3 regions of the Burkholderia sp. APQ4-4ca genome follow, and region 1 is predicted to be linked to each of the others. Evidence: predicted binding sites of a transcription regulator. Region 1 holds the regulator's gene; each other region holds the start of a gene.
The links. The regulator FliA, encoded in region 1, starts transcription of late flagellar genes. The targets are predictions, from matches to a motif close to CTAAAGTTTNNNNNNNNNNNGCCGNTA.
Positions count from the first base shown of each region.

Region 2: fliS (flagellar export chaperone FliS) is a predicted target of FliA. The motif match lies at 4,243-4,269, and genes of this name have one in related genera.
Region 3: AC3IFE_RS17990 (DUF4088 family protein) is a predicted target of FliA. The motif match lies at 2,776-2,802, and genes of this name have one in related genera.

Region 1 is NZ_JBYQCG010000240.1:39,522-45,392, reverse strand. It holds partial or broken gene flhA (flagellar biosynthesis protein FlhA) at 1-1,171, shown strand, start outside; gene flhF (flagellar biosynthesis GTPase FlhF) at 1,168-2,940, shown strand; gene AC3IFE_RS31265 (nucleotide-binding protein) at 2,933-3,751, shown strand; gene AC3IFE_RS31260 (RNA polymerase sigma factor FliA) at 3,774-4,508, shown strand; S-adenosyl-L-homocysteine riboswitch at 4,620-4,735, shown strand; gene ahcY (adenosylhomocysteinase) at 4,768-5,871, shown strand, end outside.
Region 2 is NZ_JBYQCG010000111.1:4,298-10,168, forward strand. It holds gene fliI (flagellar protein export ATPase FliI) at 1-71, opposite strand, end outside; gene fliH (flagellar assembly protein FliH) at 104-787, opposite strand; gene fliG (flagellar motor switch protein FliG) at 780-1,775, opposite strand; gene fliF (flagellar basal-body MS-ring/collar protein FliF) at 1,765-3,528, opposite strand; gene fliE (flagellar hook-basal body complex protein FliE) at 3,777-4,121, shown strand; gene fliS (flagellar export chaperone FliS) at 4,346-4,780, shown strand; gene AC3IFE_RS13880 (flagellar protein FliT) at 4,777-5,109, shown strand; gene fliK (flagellar hook-length control protein FliK) at 5,237-5,871, shown strand, end outside.
Region 3 is NZ_JBYQCG010000145.1:20,457-26,327, forward strand. It holds gene AC3IFE_RS17970 (CreA family protein) at 67-549, shown strand; gene AC3IFE_RS17975 (AraC family ligand binding domain-containing protein) at 611-1,513, shown strand; gene AC3IFE_RS17980 (AzlC family ABC transporter permease) at 1,652-2,419, shown strand; gene AC3IFE_RS17985 (AzlD domain-containing protein) at 2,416-2,754, shown strand; gene AC3IFE_RS17990 (DUF4088 family protein) at 2,914-3,690, shown strand; gene AC3IFE_RS17995 (hypothetical protein) at 3,822-4,223, opposite strand; gene AC3IFE_RS18000 (RNA-binding S4 domain-containing protein) at 4,490-4,708, shown strand; gene norM (multidrug efflux MATE transporter NorM) at 4,877-5,871, shown strand, end outside.

The DNA of each region.
Region 1 (5,871 bases):
GCACTTCGCGTTCCTCGCGCTCGGCGGCGGCGCGATCTGGCTGGCGCGCACGCAGACCAAGCGCGCCGCGGCCCGCAAGGCGGCCGGCGACGTGACCGACATCGCGCCGCCCGCCGTGCTGCCGGCCGACAGCCACGAAGCGACCTGGGACGACGTGCAGCTGATCGACCCGCTCGGCCTCGAAGTCGGCTACCGGCTGATCCCGCTCGTCGACAAGAACAGCGACGGCGAGCTGCTCAAGCGCATCAAGAGCATCCGCAAGAAATTCGCGCAGGAAATCGGCTTCCTGCCGCCGGTGATCCATATCCGCGACAACCTCGAACTGCGGCCGAACGCGTACCGGATCGCGCTGAAGGGCGTCGAGATCGGCTTCGGCGAAGTGTTCCCGGGCCAGTGGCTCGCGATCAACCCGGGCCAGGTGACGGCCGCGCTGCCGGGCGCCGTCACGCAGGATCCCGCGTTCGGGCTGCCGGCCGTGTGGATCGACGTCGCGCTGCGCGAGCAGGCGCAGGTGTACGGCTACACGGTGGTCGACGCGAGCACGGTGGTCGCGACGCACCTGAACCATCTCGTCGTCCAGCACGCGGCCGAGCTGCTCGGCCGCCAGGAAGTGCAGGCGCTCGTCGAGCGCACCGGCAAGGACGCGCCGTCGCTCGTCGAGGACCTGGTGCCGAAGACGATCTCGCTCACCACGCTGCAGAAGGTGCTGCAGAACCTGCTCGAGGAAGGCGTGCCGATCCGCGACATGCGCACGATCCTCGAGGCCGTGTCCGAGCATGCGGGCCGCGGCGACGCATTCGAGATCACGGCGGCGGTGCGGCTCTCGCTCGGCCGCGCGATCACGCAGCAGTGGTATCCGGGCAACGGCGAAATGCAGGTGATGGGCCTCGACGCGAATCTGGAGCGCGTGCTGTCGCAGGCGCTCGCCACCGGCGCGAATCCGGGCCTCGAACCCGGCCTCGCGCACAACCTTCTGACCGGCACGCAGCAAGCGATGCTGCGTCAACAGAATCTCGGGCTGCCGCCCGTGCTGCTGGTGCAGCACGCGCTGCGCGCGATGCTCGCGCGTTTCCTGCGCCGCAGCCTGCCGCAACTGAAAGTGCTGTCGTACGCCGAAGTGCCGGACACACGCACGATCAAAGTCGTTAACGTCATCGGGGGTTCCGCTTGAACATTCGCAAATTCACCGGCGCAACGAGCCGCGACGCACTTCGTCTCGTGCGCGAGGCGCTCGGCGCCGACGCGGTCGTGCTGTCGAACCGCACGCTCGATGACGGCAGCGTCGAAATCGTTGCACTCGCCGATTCGGATCTCGCCGCGGTGGCGCCGCCGGCCGCGCGTCCGCGCCTCGCCACGTCGCGCGCGCCGGAATCCGTGCCGGCCGCCGCCGTGCCGGGCATCGTGTCGCGCCCGGGCATCGCTCCGCGCCCGGCCGTCAATCCGTATGCGGCGGGCGAAGGCGGGCTGCCGGACGTGTTCTCGTCCGTGTTCGGCGCGAGCGCCGACATGCAAGACGCGGATGCGCACGCGGCGCCGATCGATGCGGACGCGCCCGCGGCGGCAGCGCCGTCGAGCGCCGCATCCGCCGCGGCAGGCATGCCGGCCGCCGGATCGTCCGCGCCTGCTTCCGAACCCGCACCGTGGCTCGTCGAGCACGCGAAGCGCCTGACGCAGCAGCGCGACGCGCTGATTGCCCGTGCGCAGGCGTCTGCCGAGCCGCAGGCGAGCGCGCCCGCGCCGCAAGCCGCCGCCCGCGCGACGCCGCCCGACTGGGCGCGCGACATCGTGCGCGACGCCGAACGCCGGTCGCCGGCCGCCGGAGCGTCGGCCTCTGCGAAGCGCGCAGCCGACACGGGCGCCGCATACGGCGCCAGGGCGACGGAACGCACGCACCTGTCCGCCGACACGGCCGCCGTGGTGGCCGATGCGGTGAAGTCGCGCATCGAGCGGATCGTCAACGACACGGTGATGCAGGAGCTGGGCGAGCTGCGCGGAATGATGGAAGAGCAGTTCGACAGCCTGATGTGGCACGACCGCCAGCGTCGCGGCCCCGTCCACGGCGCGCTGACGAAGCACCTGTTCGCGGCCGGCTTCTCCGCGCAGCTCGTGCGGATGCTGGTCGACAACCTGCCGGCCGGCGACGGCGCGCAGACCTTCGAGCAGGCCGCCGAATGGGCGCAGTCGGTGCTCGCGTCGAACCTGCCGGTGCTGGACAGCGAGGACGCGCTGATGGAGCGCGGCGGCGTGTTCGCCCTGATGGGCCCGACGGGCGTCGGCAAGACGACCACCACCGCGAAGCTGGCCGCGCGCTGCGTGATGCGCTTCGGCGCGAGCAAGGTCGCGCTGCTGACCACCGACAGCTACCGGATCGGCGGCCACGAGCAACTGCGCATCTTCGGCAAGATCCTCGGCGTGCCGGTTCACGCGGTGAAGGATGCGGGCGACCTCGCGCTCGCGCTGTCCGAGCTGCGCAACAAGCACATCGTGCTGATCGACACGATCGGCATGAGCCAGCGCGACCGCGCGGTGTCCGACCAGATCGCGATGCTGCACGGCGCGAACGCGCCCGTGCAGCGCCTGCTGCTGCTCAACGCGACGAGCCACGGCGACACGCTGAACGAAGTCGTGCAGGCGTACCGCAGCGCGGGCGAGCATCCGGACCTGGCCGGCTGCATCCTCACGAAGCTCGACGAGGCGACTCACCTCGGCGGCGTGCTCGACACGGTGATTCGCTACAAGCTGCCGGTCCACTACGTGTCGACCGGCCAGAAGGTGCCGGAGAACCTGTACGTCGCATCGACCAAATTCCTGCTGAAGAGCGCGTTCTGTGTACCGCGCGACGGCTCGCCCTTCGTGCCGCAAGACGAGGACATGCCGACGCTGCTTTCCGCACTGACCGCACGTTCCACCGCCGAGCTGCACGAGGTGCGATTTGGATAAACGGATCATCGATCAGGCCGAAGGGCTGCGGCGCCTGCTGGCCGGGCGCGCGTCGCGCATCGTCGCGGTGACGGGCGGGCCCGCGGGCGTCGGCTGCACGTCCACCGTCGTGAACCTCGCGGCGGCGCTCGCGTCGCTCGGCAAGGACGTGCTCGTCGTCGACGAGCGCGCCGACGTGCATTCGGCCAGCGCGACGCTCGCCGGCGCGTGGCTGCGCGACGGCGAACGCACGCGGGTGGCGGCCGGCTTCGGCCTGTGCGGCGCCGCGCGGCTCGCGCGCGCCGGCTACGGCGACGCGCAACTGAGCGACTTCATCGACGGCCCGGCCGACATCGTCCTCGTCGACGCGCAGCTCGGAGCCGACGGATCGTTGTCGGCGCTCGCGCGCGAAGCGCACGACGTGCTGATCGTCACGCGGGTCGCCGCGCAGGCGATCACCGAGGCGTATGCGTGCATGAAGCGGCTGCATTTCGCGCACGCGTTCGCGCAGTTCCGCGTGCTGACCAATCAGGTCGCCAGCCACGCGGACGCGAAGACGGCCTTCGACAACCTCGCGGGCGTCGCGAGCCGCTACCTGACCGTGTCGATCGCCGACGCGGGCTGCGTGAGCGCCGATCCGCTCGTCGAGCACGCCCGCGAACTGATGCATGCGGTGGTCGACGCGTTTCCGTCGTCGGCTGCCGCGCGCGACTACCGGCAGATTGCCGCCGACCTGTTGTACTGGCCGATGCGCCCGGGTTCGGGCGCGGGCCGCGCGGTCCATGCCGGCGGCAAGCCGTCGTATGAGGCGGGCGCGGCACACGCCGCGTGAGCGCCACCCGAAGGAGGGAGCCATGATGTACAACGCTCAAGGAAAGATGTCCCAGGCCGACGTGCTCGCGCAATATGCGCCGCTCGTGCGCCGCCTTGGACTGCAGCTCGTCGCGAAGATGCCGGCGAGCGTCGATCTCGACGATCTGATCCAGGCCGGCATGATCGGCCTGATGGACGCGGCCGGCCGCTACAAGGAAGACCAGGGCGCGCAGTTCGAGACCTACGCGACGCAGCGGATCCGCGGCGCGATGCTCGACGAGCTGCGCAGCAACGACTGGCTGCCGCGCAGCCTGCGCAAGACGTCGCGCGAGGTCGAGCACGCGGTGCACCAGGTCGAGCAGCACCTCGGCCGCTCGGCGACCGAGACCGAGATCGCGCAGCACCTGAACATGCCGCTCGACGAATACCAGGGGATGCTGCAGGATCTGCACGGCAGCCAGCTCATCTACTACGAGGATTTCGATCGCGCGGCCGACGACGAGCCGTTCCTCGACCGTTATCGCGTCGATCATGCCGATCCGTTGTCGGCGCTGCTCGACGAGCACCTGCGCGAGGCGCTCGTGGAGGCGATCGAGCGGCTGCCGGAGCGCGAGAAGCTGCTGATGTCGCTGTACTACGAACGGGGCCTGAATCTGCGCGAAATCGGCGCGGTGCTCGAGGTGAGCGAATCGCGCGTGTGCCAGTTGCACAGCCAGGCCGTCGCGCGCCTGCGCGCGCGGCTGCGCGAACAGGCGTGGGTCGGCGCCGAGTCCTGACCCCGGCGTCCTGCCCCGTTGGCCACGGCCGCGCGCGCCGCGCCGCGCGCGTCTCGTGCCTACGCATCGTCCTTGCGCATTTCGCGCGCCGATTTGCTACAATCCCCTCCGTTTTCCGAGGAGCGTTGCGACGGGCCATCAGTGTCCGCCAGGCTCGGAGAGCTTCACCAAGCAGCCGTGCGGCGATTTTCCCGCCGGCCCCGCTTCCTGAACGGCGCTCACGTCACCAATCTAGAAACTTTTTAGAAAGGAGGGCGTGATGAACGCCATTATCGATTCCAAGGCTTCCCACGATTACGTCGTCGCCGACATGGCGCTGGCCGGCTGGGGCCGCAAGGAACTCAACATCGCCGAGACCGAAATGCCGGGCCTCGTGCAGATCCGCGACGAATACAAGGCGCAGCAGCCGCTGAAGGGCGCGCGCATTGCCGGTTCGCTGCACATGACGATCCAGACGGGCGTGCTGATCGAGACGCTGAAGGCGCTCGGCGCGGACGTGCGCTGGGCATCGTGCAACATCTTCTCGACGCAGGATCACGCGGCGGCCGCGATCGTCGAAGCCGGCACGCCGGTGTTCGCGTTCAAGGGCGAGTCGCTCGACGAATACTGGGAGTTCTCGCACCGCATCTTCGAATGGCCGAACGGCGAATTCGCGAACATGATCCTGGACGACGGCGGCGACGCCACGCTGCTGCTGATCCTCGGCGCGAAGGCCGAGAAGGACCGTTCGGTGATCGCGAAGCCGACCAACGAGGAAGAAGTCGCGCTGTACAAGTCGATCGCGGCGCACCTCGACGTCGACGCGAACTGGTACTCGAAGCGCCTCGCGCACATCAAGGGCGTGACCGAGGAAACCACGACCGGCGTGCACCGCCTGTACCAGATGGAAAAGGACGGCCGCCTGCCGTTCCCGGCGTTCAACGTGAACGATTCCGTCACGAAGTCGAAGTTCGACAACCTGTACGGCTGCCGCGAATCGCTCGTCGACGGCATCAAGCGCGCGACCGACGTGATGATCGCGGGCAAGGTCGCGGTCGTCGCGGGCTACGGCGACGTGGGCAAGGGCTGCGCGCAGTCGCTGCGCGGGCTGGGCGCGACCGTGTGGGTCACCGAAATCGATCCGATCTGCGCGCTGCAGGCGGCGATGGAAGGCTACCGCGTCGTGACGATGGAATACGCGGCGGACAAGGCCGACATCTTCGTGACGGCGACCGGCAACTACCACGTGATCAACCACGATCACATGAAGGCGATGCGCCACAACGCGATCGTCTGCAACATCGGCCACTTCGACTCGGAAATCGACGTCGCGTCGACGCGCCAGTACCAGTGGGAAAACATCAAGCCGCAGGTCGACCACATC
Region 2 (5,871 bases), on a different contig from region 1:
CCATCCGCGGCATCGGACGCGGCCGCCGGCCCGAACGACGCGAGCGCGAGCTCGCGTTCGAGCGGCGTCATGCCGTCGTGCGCGAGCGCGTCGGGCGAGCGCGTCACCACGTGCTCACCTTGCCGATCGCGGCGGCGACGCGCTGCCAGCGCGTGGGCAGCGTCGCGTCGACCTCGCCGGTCGCGGCGTGCGCGCGGCAGCCGCCGCGCTCGATCGACGCGTCGGTACGCACGTTCCAGCCGAGCGTGTCGAGGTCGTCCTGCAGATACGCTTCGACGACGGGCAGATCGGCCGGATTCACCGCGAGATGCGGCGCGCCGGACAGCGCGGGTTCGGCCGCGAGCACGTCGCGCACGGCGGCGACCAGCGCAGCCGGGTCGTGCTTCACGTGCTGGCGCACGACCTGTTGCGCGATGTCGAGCGCGAGCTGCGCGAGGTCGGACGCGACATCGTGTTCGACCGCCGACACGGCTTCGCGGAACGACGCGGCGAGCGTCGCGAGCTGCGCGGCCTGTTCGCGTGCGTCGGCCTGGCCGGCCTCGAAACCCTGGGCGCGGCCCTGCTCGAAACCGGCCTGGTAGCCGAGCGCCTGGCCTTCGACGTGGCCGGCCGCATGGCCTTCGGCGTGCGCGGCGTCGCGCACGCGCTGCAGTTCCTCGGCGAGCGCGGCGGCGGCGGCGGCCGCGTCGTCGGGCGGCGGCGGGGGCGGCGGCGGGTCGAACGACGCCATCTCCCACCGCTGGTAAGCGGTGAGGGTGCCCACGCGATCGCTCGCCGAATCAGACATACGCGTCTTCCGCCTTGCCGCCGATCGCGATCGCGCCGCTCTCGGCCAGGTTGCGCACGATCTGCAGGATGCGGCGCTGCTGCGTCTCGACGTCGGACACGCGTACCGGGCCGCGCGCGTCGAGATCCTCGGCGAGCAGTTCGGCCGCGCGTTGCGACATGTTCGCGAGGAACTTCTGGCGCAGCGCGGGCGGCGCGCCCTTCAGCGCGATGATCAGCGTTTCCGACTCGACTTCCTTGAGGATCATCTGGATCGCGCGATCCTCGAGGTCGAGCAGGTTCTCGAACACGAACATCTGGTCGATGATCTTCTGCGCGAGATCGGCGTCGTACTGGCGCACGCTTTCGAGCACGCCTTCCTCGTGCACGCTCGTCATGAAGTTCAGGATCTCGGCCGCGGTGCGGATGCCGCCCATCGGGCTGCGCTTCAGGTTGTCGCTGCCGGACAGCAGGCCCGTCAGCACGTCGTCGAGCTCGCGCAGCGCGGCCGGCTGGATGCCGTCGAGCGTCGCGATCCGCAGCAGCACGTCGTTACGCAGCCGTTCGGTGAAGCACGACGCGATTTCGGACGCCTGGTCGCGGTCGAGGTGCACGAGGATCGTCGCGATGATCTGCGGATGCTCGTTCTTGATCAGTTCGGCCACCGCGGCCGAATCCATCCACTTGAGGCCCTCGATGCCGCTCGTGTCGCTGCCCTGCAGGATGCGGTCGATCAGCACGCCGGCCTTGTCCTCGCCGAGCGCCTTCGTCAGCACCGAGCGGATGTACTCGTTCGAATCGAGCGACAGCGCGGTGTGCTGCTCGGCTTCCTTCACGAACTCCTGCAGCACGTCCTCGACCTGCTCGCGCGTGACGTTCTTCAGCGCGGCCATCGCCACGCCGATCTTCTGGACCTCGCGCGGCGCGAGGAACTTGAATACCTGCGCGGCTTCTTCCTCGCCGATCGACATCAGCAGCAGCGCGCTCTTGGTCAAGCCTTCAGCGTTCATCGGACACCCAGTTCTTCACGACGGTGGCGACGATCTTCGGATCCTGGCGGGCGATCGTGCGCGCGTAGTCAAGGTTGCGTTCGTAGCGGTTCTTCTCGTTTTCGAAGCCGAGCAGCAGCGGATCGGGTTCGTCGGCGGCCTTCTCCAGCGCGGGCAGGCCGTCGAGCGCCACCGTGTCTTCCGGCGCCGCGAGCGCCGGCGCGGCCGGCTCGGGCGGCGGGAACGCGCGGCGCATCGCCGGGCGCACGAACATGAAGTAGAGCGCCGCCGCGGCCGCCGCGATGCCGAGCCACTTCGCGGCTTCCTTCGCCATCGCGATCATGTCTGGCTGGCGCCACCACGGCAGGTCGGCGTACGGGTCGCTCACGGTCGAGAACGCGCTGTTCACGACGTTGACCGAGTCGCCGCGCTTCGCGTCGTAGCCCATCGCATCCTTCACGAGCTGTTCGACCTGCGCGAGCTTCGCGGGCGGCAGCGGCTGCATCGTCACGTGGCCCTTCGCGTCGGCGACCGGCTGGTAGTTGACGACGACCGCGACCGACAGCCGCTTCACGCTGCCCATCGGCTGTTCGGTATGGCGGATCGTCTTGTCGAGCTCGTAGTTGGTCGTCTGGTCCTTGCGGTCGCTGACCGGCGTGGTCTGCGGCGCGTTCTGGCCGTTGCCGGCGACGATCGGCGCGGAAGCGGGCTGCGGCGGCGTGTTCGACAGCGCGCCCGGCACGCCCGACGCGCCGCCCTGCGCGAGTTCGGTCGAGCTGCTGGTCTGCTGGCTGCGGATCGCGGATTGCTGCGGATTGCCGTTCGGGCCGTAGCTTTCCGACGTCTGCTCGATCTTCGAGAAATCGAGATCCGCGCTGACCTGCGAGCGTGCGTTGCCGGCGCCGAAGATCGGCGCGAGGATCGCGTCGATGCGCTTCTGCGTGTTGTGCTCGACCTGCTGCACGTACTTGAGCTGGCTCGCGTCGAGGCCGGACGCGGATGCGGTCTGGGTCAGCAGGTTGCCGTCCTGGTCGACGATCGTCACGTTCTTGGCCGGCATGTCGGGCACGCCGGACGACACCATCCGCGTGATCGCCTGCACCTGGCCCTCGTCGAGCACGCGGCCCGGGTAGAGGTCGACGAACACCGACGCGCTCGGCGCTTCCTTGTCGCGCACGAACACCGACGGCTTCGGGATCGCGAGATGCACGCGCGCGCTGCGCACGGCGTTGATCGATTCGATGGTGCGCTGCAGTTCGCCTTCGAGCGCGCGCTGGTAGTTGATCTGCTCGGCGAACTGGCTGATGCCGAATTTCTGGTTGTCCATCAGCTCGAAGCCGACCGAGCCGCCCTTCGGCAGCCCCATCGCGGCGAGCTTCAGGCGCGTTTCGTGCACCTGGTTCGACGGCACGAGGATCGCGCCGCCGGCATCGGCGAACTTGTAGGGAACGTTTGCCTGCTGGAGCGCGGCGATGATCGCGCCGCCGTCGCGGTCCGACAGGTTGCTGTACAGCACGCGGTAGTCGGGCGCCCGGCTCCACAGCACGAGCGCGGTGATCGCGGCGATCGCGAACGCGACGGCGATCACGAACGGCAGCTTGGGGTTGCCCTTCATCCGCGAGATGCCGGGAATGCGTTCGGCGAAGCCGCCCAGCCCGAAGTCCGCGCCTGCGCCGCCCGCGCCCGGCAACGCGGCGGCCGCGGCGGCGCCTGGCGCCGGGCTGAGGCCCGCGCGGGCGTCTGGGTTGATCAGCGAGTTGGCCTGCGAATCCATGCGTCGAGTTTCTCCGGAGCGGGACGACTGAGCTCGCTCGGACGAGCGGGCGGACAATGACACGATGCGATTATCGTGACCCGCGGCGCACTCCGATCGACCGAAAAGAGCGGGGTTTCCCCCGTACTTTCGCGGCTTTGACGCGCGCCGCGCTGCTATCCTTTTTCGCGATCCGGCATGGTGCGCGTGGTGCGGCGCCGGCGGGTCGCCCGGTGCGTCCGGGTCTCTTCTCTATGTCTGGGGACAGCATGACTGCGAACGTCAGCGGAATCGGTTCGGTGTTGCAACAGATGCAGTCGATGGCCGCGCAGGCGTCCGGCGGCGTCGCGAGCCCGACGGCGGCGCTGGCCGGCTCGGGCGCGGCGACGGCCGGCACGTTCGCGAGCGCGATGAAGGCGTCGCTCGACAAGATCAGCGGCGACCAGCAGCACGCGCTGGGCGAGGCGAAGGCGTTCGAGGTCGGCGCGCCGAACATCTCGCTGAACGACGTGATGGTCGACATGCAGAAAGCCAACATCGGCTTCCAGTTCGGGCTCCAGGTCCGCAACAAGCTAGTGAGCGCTTACAACGACATCATGCAGATGTCGGTTTGAGCGGCCATCCGGCGACGGGCATCCGGGGGCGGCTAACGGCGACGGGCATCCAGAGACGGTTCCAGGCTTGCACGACGGGGCCGGCGAACCGGCATCGGACGCCGGCGCGGCGCCCGCGCACCTAAAGCTTTCCAAATCCCTTCCGATAACTCCGGTGAAAGCCGCACCGTGCGACGCACGGCGGCGGCTCCCGACTAGCCAAGGCAAATAACAAGGAGAAGCGCATGTTTTCCCCAGGACACGCTGGAGCCAATGCGTATGCGCGTGTCGGCGTCGAGACCGGGGTGATGGGCGCCTCCCCGCACCGGCTGATCGCGATGCTGTACCAGGGCGCGCGGCAGGCGATCGCGCTGGCGCGCATGCATTTGCAGCAGGACAACGTCGCCGGGCGCGGCGAAGCGATCGGCAAGGCGATCCGGATCGTCGAGAGCGGCCTGCAGGCGTCGCTGAACCGCGACGCGGGTGGCGAGATCGCCGAACGGCTCAATGCGTTGTATGCGTATATCGGCCGGCGGCTGCTGGAAGCGAACGCGCAGGCGAGCGACGCGATGCTGGTCGAGGTCGACGGCTTGCTCGCGACGCTCGAGGAAGCATGGACGGGCATCGCCCCGGAAGTCGCGCGGATGGCCGCGCAACAGGTAGCGGAAGCAACACGATGAATCACAAGGCCGAATACTTCGAGCGTTACGAGGCGCTCGCCGCCGTGTCGGGCCGGATGCTGTGCGCCGCGCGCGGCGCCGACTGGAACGCGTTGCCGGAGTTGCAGGCCGAATTCATGCAACTCGTCGACGGGTTGAAGCAGGCCGATCCGGGCGTCGTGCTCGACGAATCGGATCTCGGCCGCAAGCTCGACCTGATCCGCCGCATCCTGGCCGACGACGCCGCGATCCGCGATCTCGCGAGCCCGGACGTCGCGCGGCTGTCCGCGCTGTTCGAGGCGCGGCGCTCGACCCAGGTATTGACCGATCTCTATCGCGCGCGCGGGTAGGGCCGTTCGCCGGGAAACCGGCGCGAGGCACCCGGCGCCGCACGCGGCGCGCGCTGTTCCCGTGCGCGGCACCGGCGTGCCGCGCACGAATTCGCAACCCGTTGGCTGAGCTGAGCAGGCCCCGATCATGACCGGTATCGACTCCGTTGCGGCCGCGCTGCTGGCGAGCCGCCTCGACAGCCTGCTGACCGGCACCGTGGCGGCGCCCGCCGGCGGCGGCGCGACCGCGCAGGTCGGCACGCCGGGCACCGGCGCGTCGTCCCCGCCGCCGGCCGGCAGCCCGCCCGCCGCACCCCTGGCTTCCACGCAGACCGCGCTGTCCGATGTCGGACGCGTGCTCGACGCGATCTCGCGCTCGGGCGGCGACGCGACGCCGGCGATCGTCGGCCGGCTCCCGCTGCTCGCCGATCCCGCCGTGCTGCTCACCGATACGCCGGTGCCGGCGCGCGCGCCGGCTGCGCCCGGTCCCGCAGCGTCGTCCACGCCGGCTGCCGATCCGGCATCGTCCGCCACGGCGGTGCGCGAAGCGGCCGTGCCGCCGCCGGTCGCGGCGTTGCGCGCGGCGTTGGCGCAGACCGTGAGCGAAAGCGGCCTCTTCTACGAATCCCATCTCGCGCAGTGGCTGGCCGGCCAACGTCCGCTCGCGGCGCTCATGCGCGAGCCGCAGGCACGCCTCGCCACCGCGCTCGCGCCGGCCGACCCGGCAGCCGTCCCGCACGAACCGACCGACGTGCTCGACGAACTGCTCGCGCAGCGCCCGCC
Region 3 (5,871 bases), on a different contig from region 1:
GGCTTCTCGTGGCCCGGTCATGCGCATGCTAGAGTCTCTGTCCCGCATCCGCACTCGGTTCCGTCGATGAAGCATCGCCTCCTGCGTTTCGCCCCCGCCGCCCTCCTGCTCTCCGCCGCCGCCGCACCGCTCGCGCACGCGGAGGAAGTCGGCAGCGTCAACACCCATTTCCGCGTCACGGGTTCCGATCGCGTGGTCGTCGAGGCCTATGACGATCCGGTCGTGAACGGCGTGACCTGCTACGTGTCGCGCGCGCGCACCGGCGGGATCAAGGGCACGCTCGGCGTCGCCGAGGATCCGAGCGAAGCGTCGATCGCCTGCCGGCAGGTCGGCCCGATCAGCTTCAAGGAACCGCTCAAGCAGCAGGCCGACGTATTCAGCGAACGCATGTCGTTCATCTTCAAGACGCTGCACGTCGTGCGCGTGGTCGACAAGAAACGCAATACGATCGTCTACCTGACCTACAGCGACCGTATCGTCAGCGGCAGCCCGAAGAACGCCGTCACCGCGGTGCCGATGCCGGCCGGCACGACGATTCCGGTCAAGTAAGCCCGCATCCGACGGGCGCGCGAGCGATACACTGTCGGTTCGACCGCTCCCGCGCCCGATCATGTCCGCCACCCGCCTTCCCGATTCCGCACGCTACTGGCGCACGCCGCTCGTGCCGGACGCGGATCTGCTCACGGCCACCTATCGCGATCACGCGTTCGCGCCCCACTGGCACGATGCGTACACGATCCCCGTGATTCTCGAAGGCGCGGAACGCTTCACCTATCGCGGCACCGGCCATGTCGCCGAAACGGGCACCGTGCCCGTGATCAATCCGGGCGAAGTGCATACGGGGTCGCGTGCCGCCGACGAGGGCTGGTGCTATCGCGTCAGCTACATGCCGGTCGAATTCATCCGCGAACTTGCGAGCGCCATCGCGGGCCGTCCGCAGGCTGCGCCTTGGTTTGCCCCCGACGTGATCCGCGACGCCGATCTCGCGGCCCGGCTCACGCGCGCGCACCGGATGCTGGAAGCCGGCAGCGAGCGCGCGCTGTCGTCGCATGCGGCCGGCGATCCGGCGGCCGGCGCTCCAGCTACCGACGCGCCGCGCCTCTACGATCCGCTCGCCGCCGAAACCGCGATGCTCGATGCGCTGTCGACGCTGATCGCGCGCCATGCCGACGTGCGGCCGCAGCCGGCGCGGCTCGCGGCCGACGAACCGCGCGTCGACGCGATGCGCGAGCGGCTCGCCGCCGATCTGACGTCCACGGTGACGCTCGACGACGTCGCGCAGGCGGTCGGCCTGTCGCCGTTTCATGCCGCACGCCTGTTCACGCGCACGACCGGCATGCCGCCGCATGCGTGGCGCAACCAGTTGCGGCTGCAGCGCGCGCTGGCGCCGTTGCGCGCGGGCGTGCCGGTCGCCGATGTCGCGGCGGCCAGCGGTTTCGTCGACCAGAGCCACTTCACGCGGCATTTCAAACGGATGTTCGGCGTGCCGCCCGGGCGCTGGCAGGCAAGCTGACGCACGGCTTCCCGCCGTCGTCGGCCGCGCCGCACGGCGATCCGCGCCGGCCGGCACTCGGGCACCGGCAGCGGCCTCGCGCCGGCGAGCGCAAGAACATACAAGCCGGCCGGCCACCGGCCCGCTATCCTCCAGCGCATGGAGGAGCGTTTCTTGAACAAGACACCCGCATCGTCCCCGCGCCGCCCGCTCAACGAATGGCTCGACGGCGCGCGCGACACGATTCCGATGATGATCGGCGCGGCGCCGTTCGGCGTGATTTTCGGTACGCTCGTCGGCAGCGGCCCGCTCGCCGCCTGGCACGGCGCGCTGATGTCGCTCGCCGTATTCGCAGGCTCCGCGCAGTTCATCGCGCTCGGCCTGATCGCCGGCAGCGCGGGTTTCGCCGTCGTGCTCGCCACGACGCTGATCGTGAACCTGCGCCATCTGCTGTACAGCGCGACGCTCGCGCCCTATGTCGCGCACCTGCCGCTGCGCTGGCGCGCGACGCTCGGCGCGTTGACGACCGACGAGGTGTTCGCGGTCGCCTACGGGCACTACCGGCACCATCCGCCCGGCACGATCGGCCCCCACTACTTTTTCGGCTCCGGGCTCGCGATGTACCTGAACTGGCAGGTCTGGACGCTCGCGGGCATCGGCTTCGGCACGGCGTTCCCCGGCCTGCAGTCGCTGGGCCTCGATTTCGCGATGGCGGCGACCTTCATCGCGATCGTCGTCCCGCAGCTCGGCACGCTGCGCTACTTCGCGGCGGCGGCCACGGCCGGCACGCTCGCGTACTTCTGGCAGGGCTGGCCGTACAAGCTCGGGCTGCTCGGCGCCGTCGCCGCCGGCGTCGCGATCGGCGTCGTGCTCACGCTGCGGCACGATCGCACGCGCGCCCGCTCCCGCCCGGAGGCCGCCTCGTGAGCTACGCGCTGTTGATCCTCGGCATGGCCGTCATCACGTACGCGATCCGCTCGACGCTGTTCCTGTTCGGCGAGCGGCTGACGTTCCCGCCGCTCGTGCGGACCGCGCTCGGCTTCGTACCGGTCACCGTGCTGACCGCGATCATCGTGCCGATGACCGTCTCGCCGCACGGCGGCACGGCCGAGCTGACCTGGCGCAATCCGCAGCTCGTCGGCGCGCTCGCGGCCGTGCTCGTGTCGGCCGCGACCCGCCGCCCGCTCGTGACGATCGCGGCCGGCCTCGCGGTGTTCTTCCTGTGGCAAGGGGTCGTCCTGCCGCATTGGCCGCCCGCCTGAGCGCCCGCTCCATTACGCGCGCTCAAGTTTCCTTCCGGTGCGCCGATATAGAAGAGGAAGACCGCCACCGGCCCCGGCGCGCATCGGTCAGTCGACGCTGCGCCCGTTCCGGTGCGCCGTGCCGGCGCCGGCTTGCGCGGGGCGCCATCGAGACGATTCATGGGCCAGATCACCCTTTCCCTCAAGGACGACACGCTCGAGTCCCTGCGCAAGGACTACGACGCGTTCGTGCGCGTGTCGCTGAAACTCGACCCGCAATTCGCGACGCCGTCGTTCGAGGATTTCCTGCGCGCCAAGCTGCTCGACAACATGGTGCCGCTCACCGAGCACGCCGTGCAGCGAATGCTGCAGGGCGGCCAGTATGCGTGGGCCAAGCGCACGCTCGACAAGGAATTTCCGGACGTCGTCGCGATCCTGATGCGGCAGGCCGGCGAATTCGGCTTCGGCTTCGCGTCGCGCTCCGAATGGACGCCCGACGAACTCGCGAAGGCATGCCGCGACTGGGCGAAGGCGATCGTCGCCGAAGCGCAGGGCGACGCGTCGCTGATCGACCCGCTCGCCGCGCAGATCAAGGGCGCGGCGCAGGACATCCAGACGCTCGAGGAACTGATGCAGACGCCTGCGTGGCGGCTCGCGGAATCGCTGCGGCAGCGGATCTACGAGGCCAAGCTCGCGTGCGAGATGAGCGTCGGCAGCACCGCGCGCGACAAGCTCGGCGAACTGCGCGGGCTGCTGCGCCTCGGGCTCGCGCACGGCTCGTTCCAGAAGCAGGAAGCGCAGCAGATCATGGAATACCTGCGGCTGTTGAAGCCGGAAATCTTCGTCGAGGAACCATACGACGTCTTCGCGCGCCTCGCCGCGTGGCTGCGCAGCGTATTCACGCCGGCTGCGGTGCGGCCGGCCCAGGGGCAGGGGCAAGGCCAGCGCCGGCCGTAAGCGCGCGTCCGGCCGCACGTATCGCCTCATGAAAACGGCCCGATTCGCGCGAAGCGAACCGGGCCGCCAGAGGTTCGCCCGTCGCGACACGCCGTCCGAACACGCGCGTCGCGACGAGCGCCGGGCACCGCTTACTGCGTGGCGCCCTGCGCCGATGCACCGCCCTGCGCGCCGACCGAGGCGCCGCCTTCGGTCGCGTCGTCGGCCTTCTTCTTGGCCGAGCCCGCATGGCTCTTGGCCGACTTCGCCGCATGCTTCGTGTGCTTCTTGGTCGAATGAACGGCCGACGACGTCGTATCCTTCGCGCCATCGGCTGCCGCGCCGACCGCATCGGTCGCCCCGCCCGCCGCATTGCCCGACGCGTTCGCGCCGGCACCACCCTGCACGCCCGCACCGACGCCTGCCGCCGGCGTCTGCGCCTGCATGCCGGCACCGGCCGCGCCTTGCGCCGTCGTGCCCGTCTGGGCGAATGCGGCCGACGTGGCGAACGCCGTCAGCGCGGCACCGATCAGCATCGTACGAATCTTGGACATGGCAATTCTCCTCGAGAAGTTGTGAGCGCCGACCGCGGCGATGCGGTCCGTCGCTTCCCCGCCGCAACACGCGACAGGCACGACAGAAGACCCGCGGCCCGCGCGGCCGGTTCGCGAATCTCTCAGACTGTTACCCACCGTTTCATTTGCTGACGAATCGCTCACAGTCCTTTACAACGTGCGGCGGCGGCCCGCGCTCGCGTGCCGGCCCGCGGTGCCGTATGATGCGGAGCGTTTCCTCCCGCGCGTCGCGCCCCTTCCTCGTCATGCCCAATCTGGATTTCACGCTGACCGGCGAATACGTCGAGCTGCACAACCTTCTCAAGATCACCGGCCTCGCGGACAGCGGCGGCACCGCGAAGCTGATCGTCGCGTCCGGCGCCGTGAAAGTCGACGGCGCGGTCGAGCTGCGCAAGACCTGCAAGATCCGCGCGGGCCAGGTCGTGCTGCTCGGCGACACGCGCATCGCGGTACGCGAGGCCTAAGGCGCGTTCACGCCGATAACGGGCTTGCGCCGGCCCCTGGGCCGTTCCCCTGCCCGCGACATGGCCATCGGCGCACGCGTTCGACACGGTACGAATAAAGCCGTAAGCTAGCCGTCTCTCAAAATAACGACAAAAGCGCGGGCCCGCACCCGCGCGAGCGCTCATTCCATGTCGCATTCCGGTCTCACGCGGACGGCCGCCGCGCCGCCGTCCCTGTCCAGTCACGCCGCCGATACCGCGCGCCTTGCCGCCCCGCTCGCGATCGCGCAACTGTCCCAGATGGCGATGAGCGTCACCGACACGGTGCTGCTCGGTTCGCTCGGCCCCGATTCGCTCGCGGCGGGCGGGCTCGGCGCGAACTTCTTCTTCGTGATCGTGACGATCCTGCAAGGCGTGCTGTCGTCGGTCAGCGTGAGCGTCGCGCACGCGCGCGGCGCGCAGGCCGAGGATCGCGTGCCGCACATCTACTGGACGGGCTTCGCGCTGTCCGTGCTGCTCGCGATTCCGGCGATCGTCGCGCTGTCGCTGGCCGAACCGATCCTGCTGATGTTCCACGAGCCGCCGCTGCTTGCGCATCACGTCGGCGAATACACGGGCATCCTGCGCTTCGCGGCGCTCGGCAGCCTGATCGGCGTCGGGCTGATGCGCGCGTTCCTGCCGGCGATCGGCGCCGCACGGCGGCTGTTGTGGGTGTCGATCGGCGGCGTGGGCGTCAACGGCGTGCTGAACTACGGGCTGATCCATGGCGCATTCGGGCTGCCGCGCTTGGGCTTTCTCGGCTCGGCCGTCGCGACGACGATCACGATCTGGCTCACCGCGCTCGCGCTGATCTGGCTGCTGCACGGCCGGCAGCGCTTCCGCCATTTCGTGACCGCCGCGCGCCCGAGGCTGCCCGTGATGGGCGAACTGATCGGCATCGGCTGGCCGGTCGCGATCACGTACGGAGTCGAATCGACGCTGTTTCTCGCCACCGGCCTCACGGTCGGCGTGCTGGGCGCAACGTCGCTCGCCGCGCACCAGATCGCGCTGAACGTCGCGTCGGTGTCGTTCATGGTGCCGCTCGCGATCGGTCAGGCGGCCAACGTGCGCGTCGGCTACTGGATCGGCGCGGGCTCGCCCGTCGCCGCGCGGCACGCGGGCTTCGTCGCGCTCGCGCTTGGCGT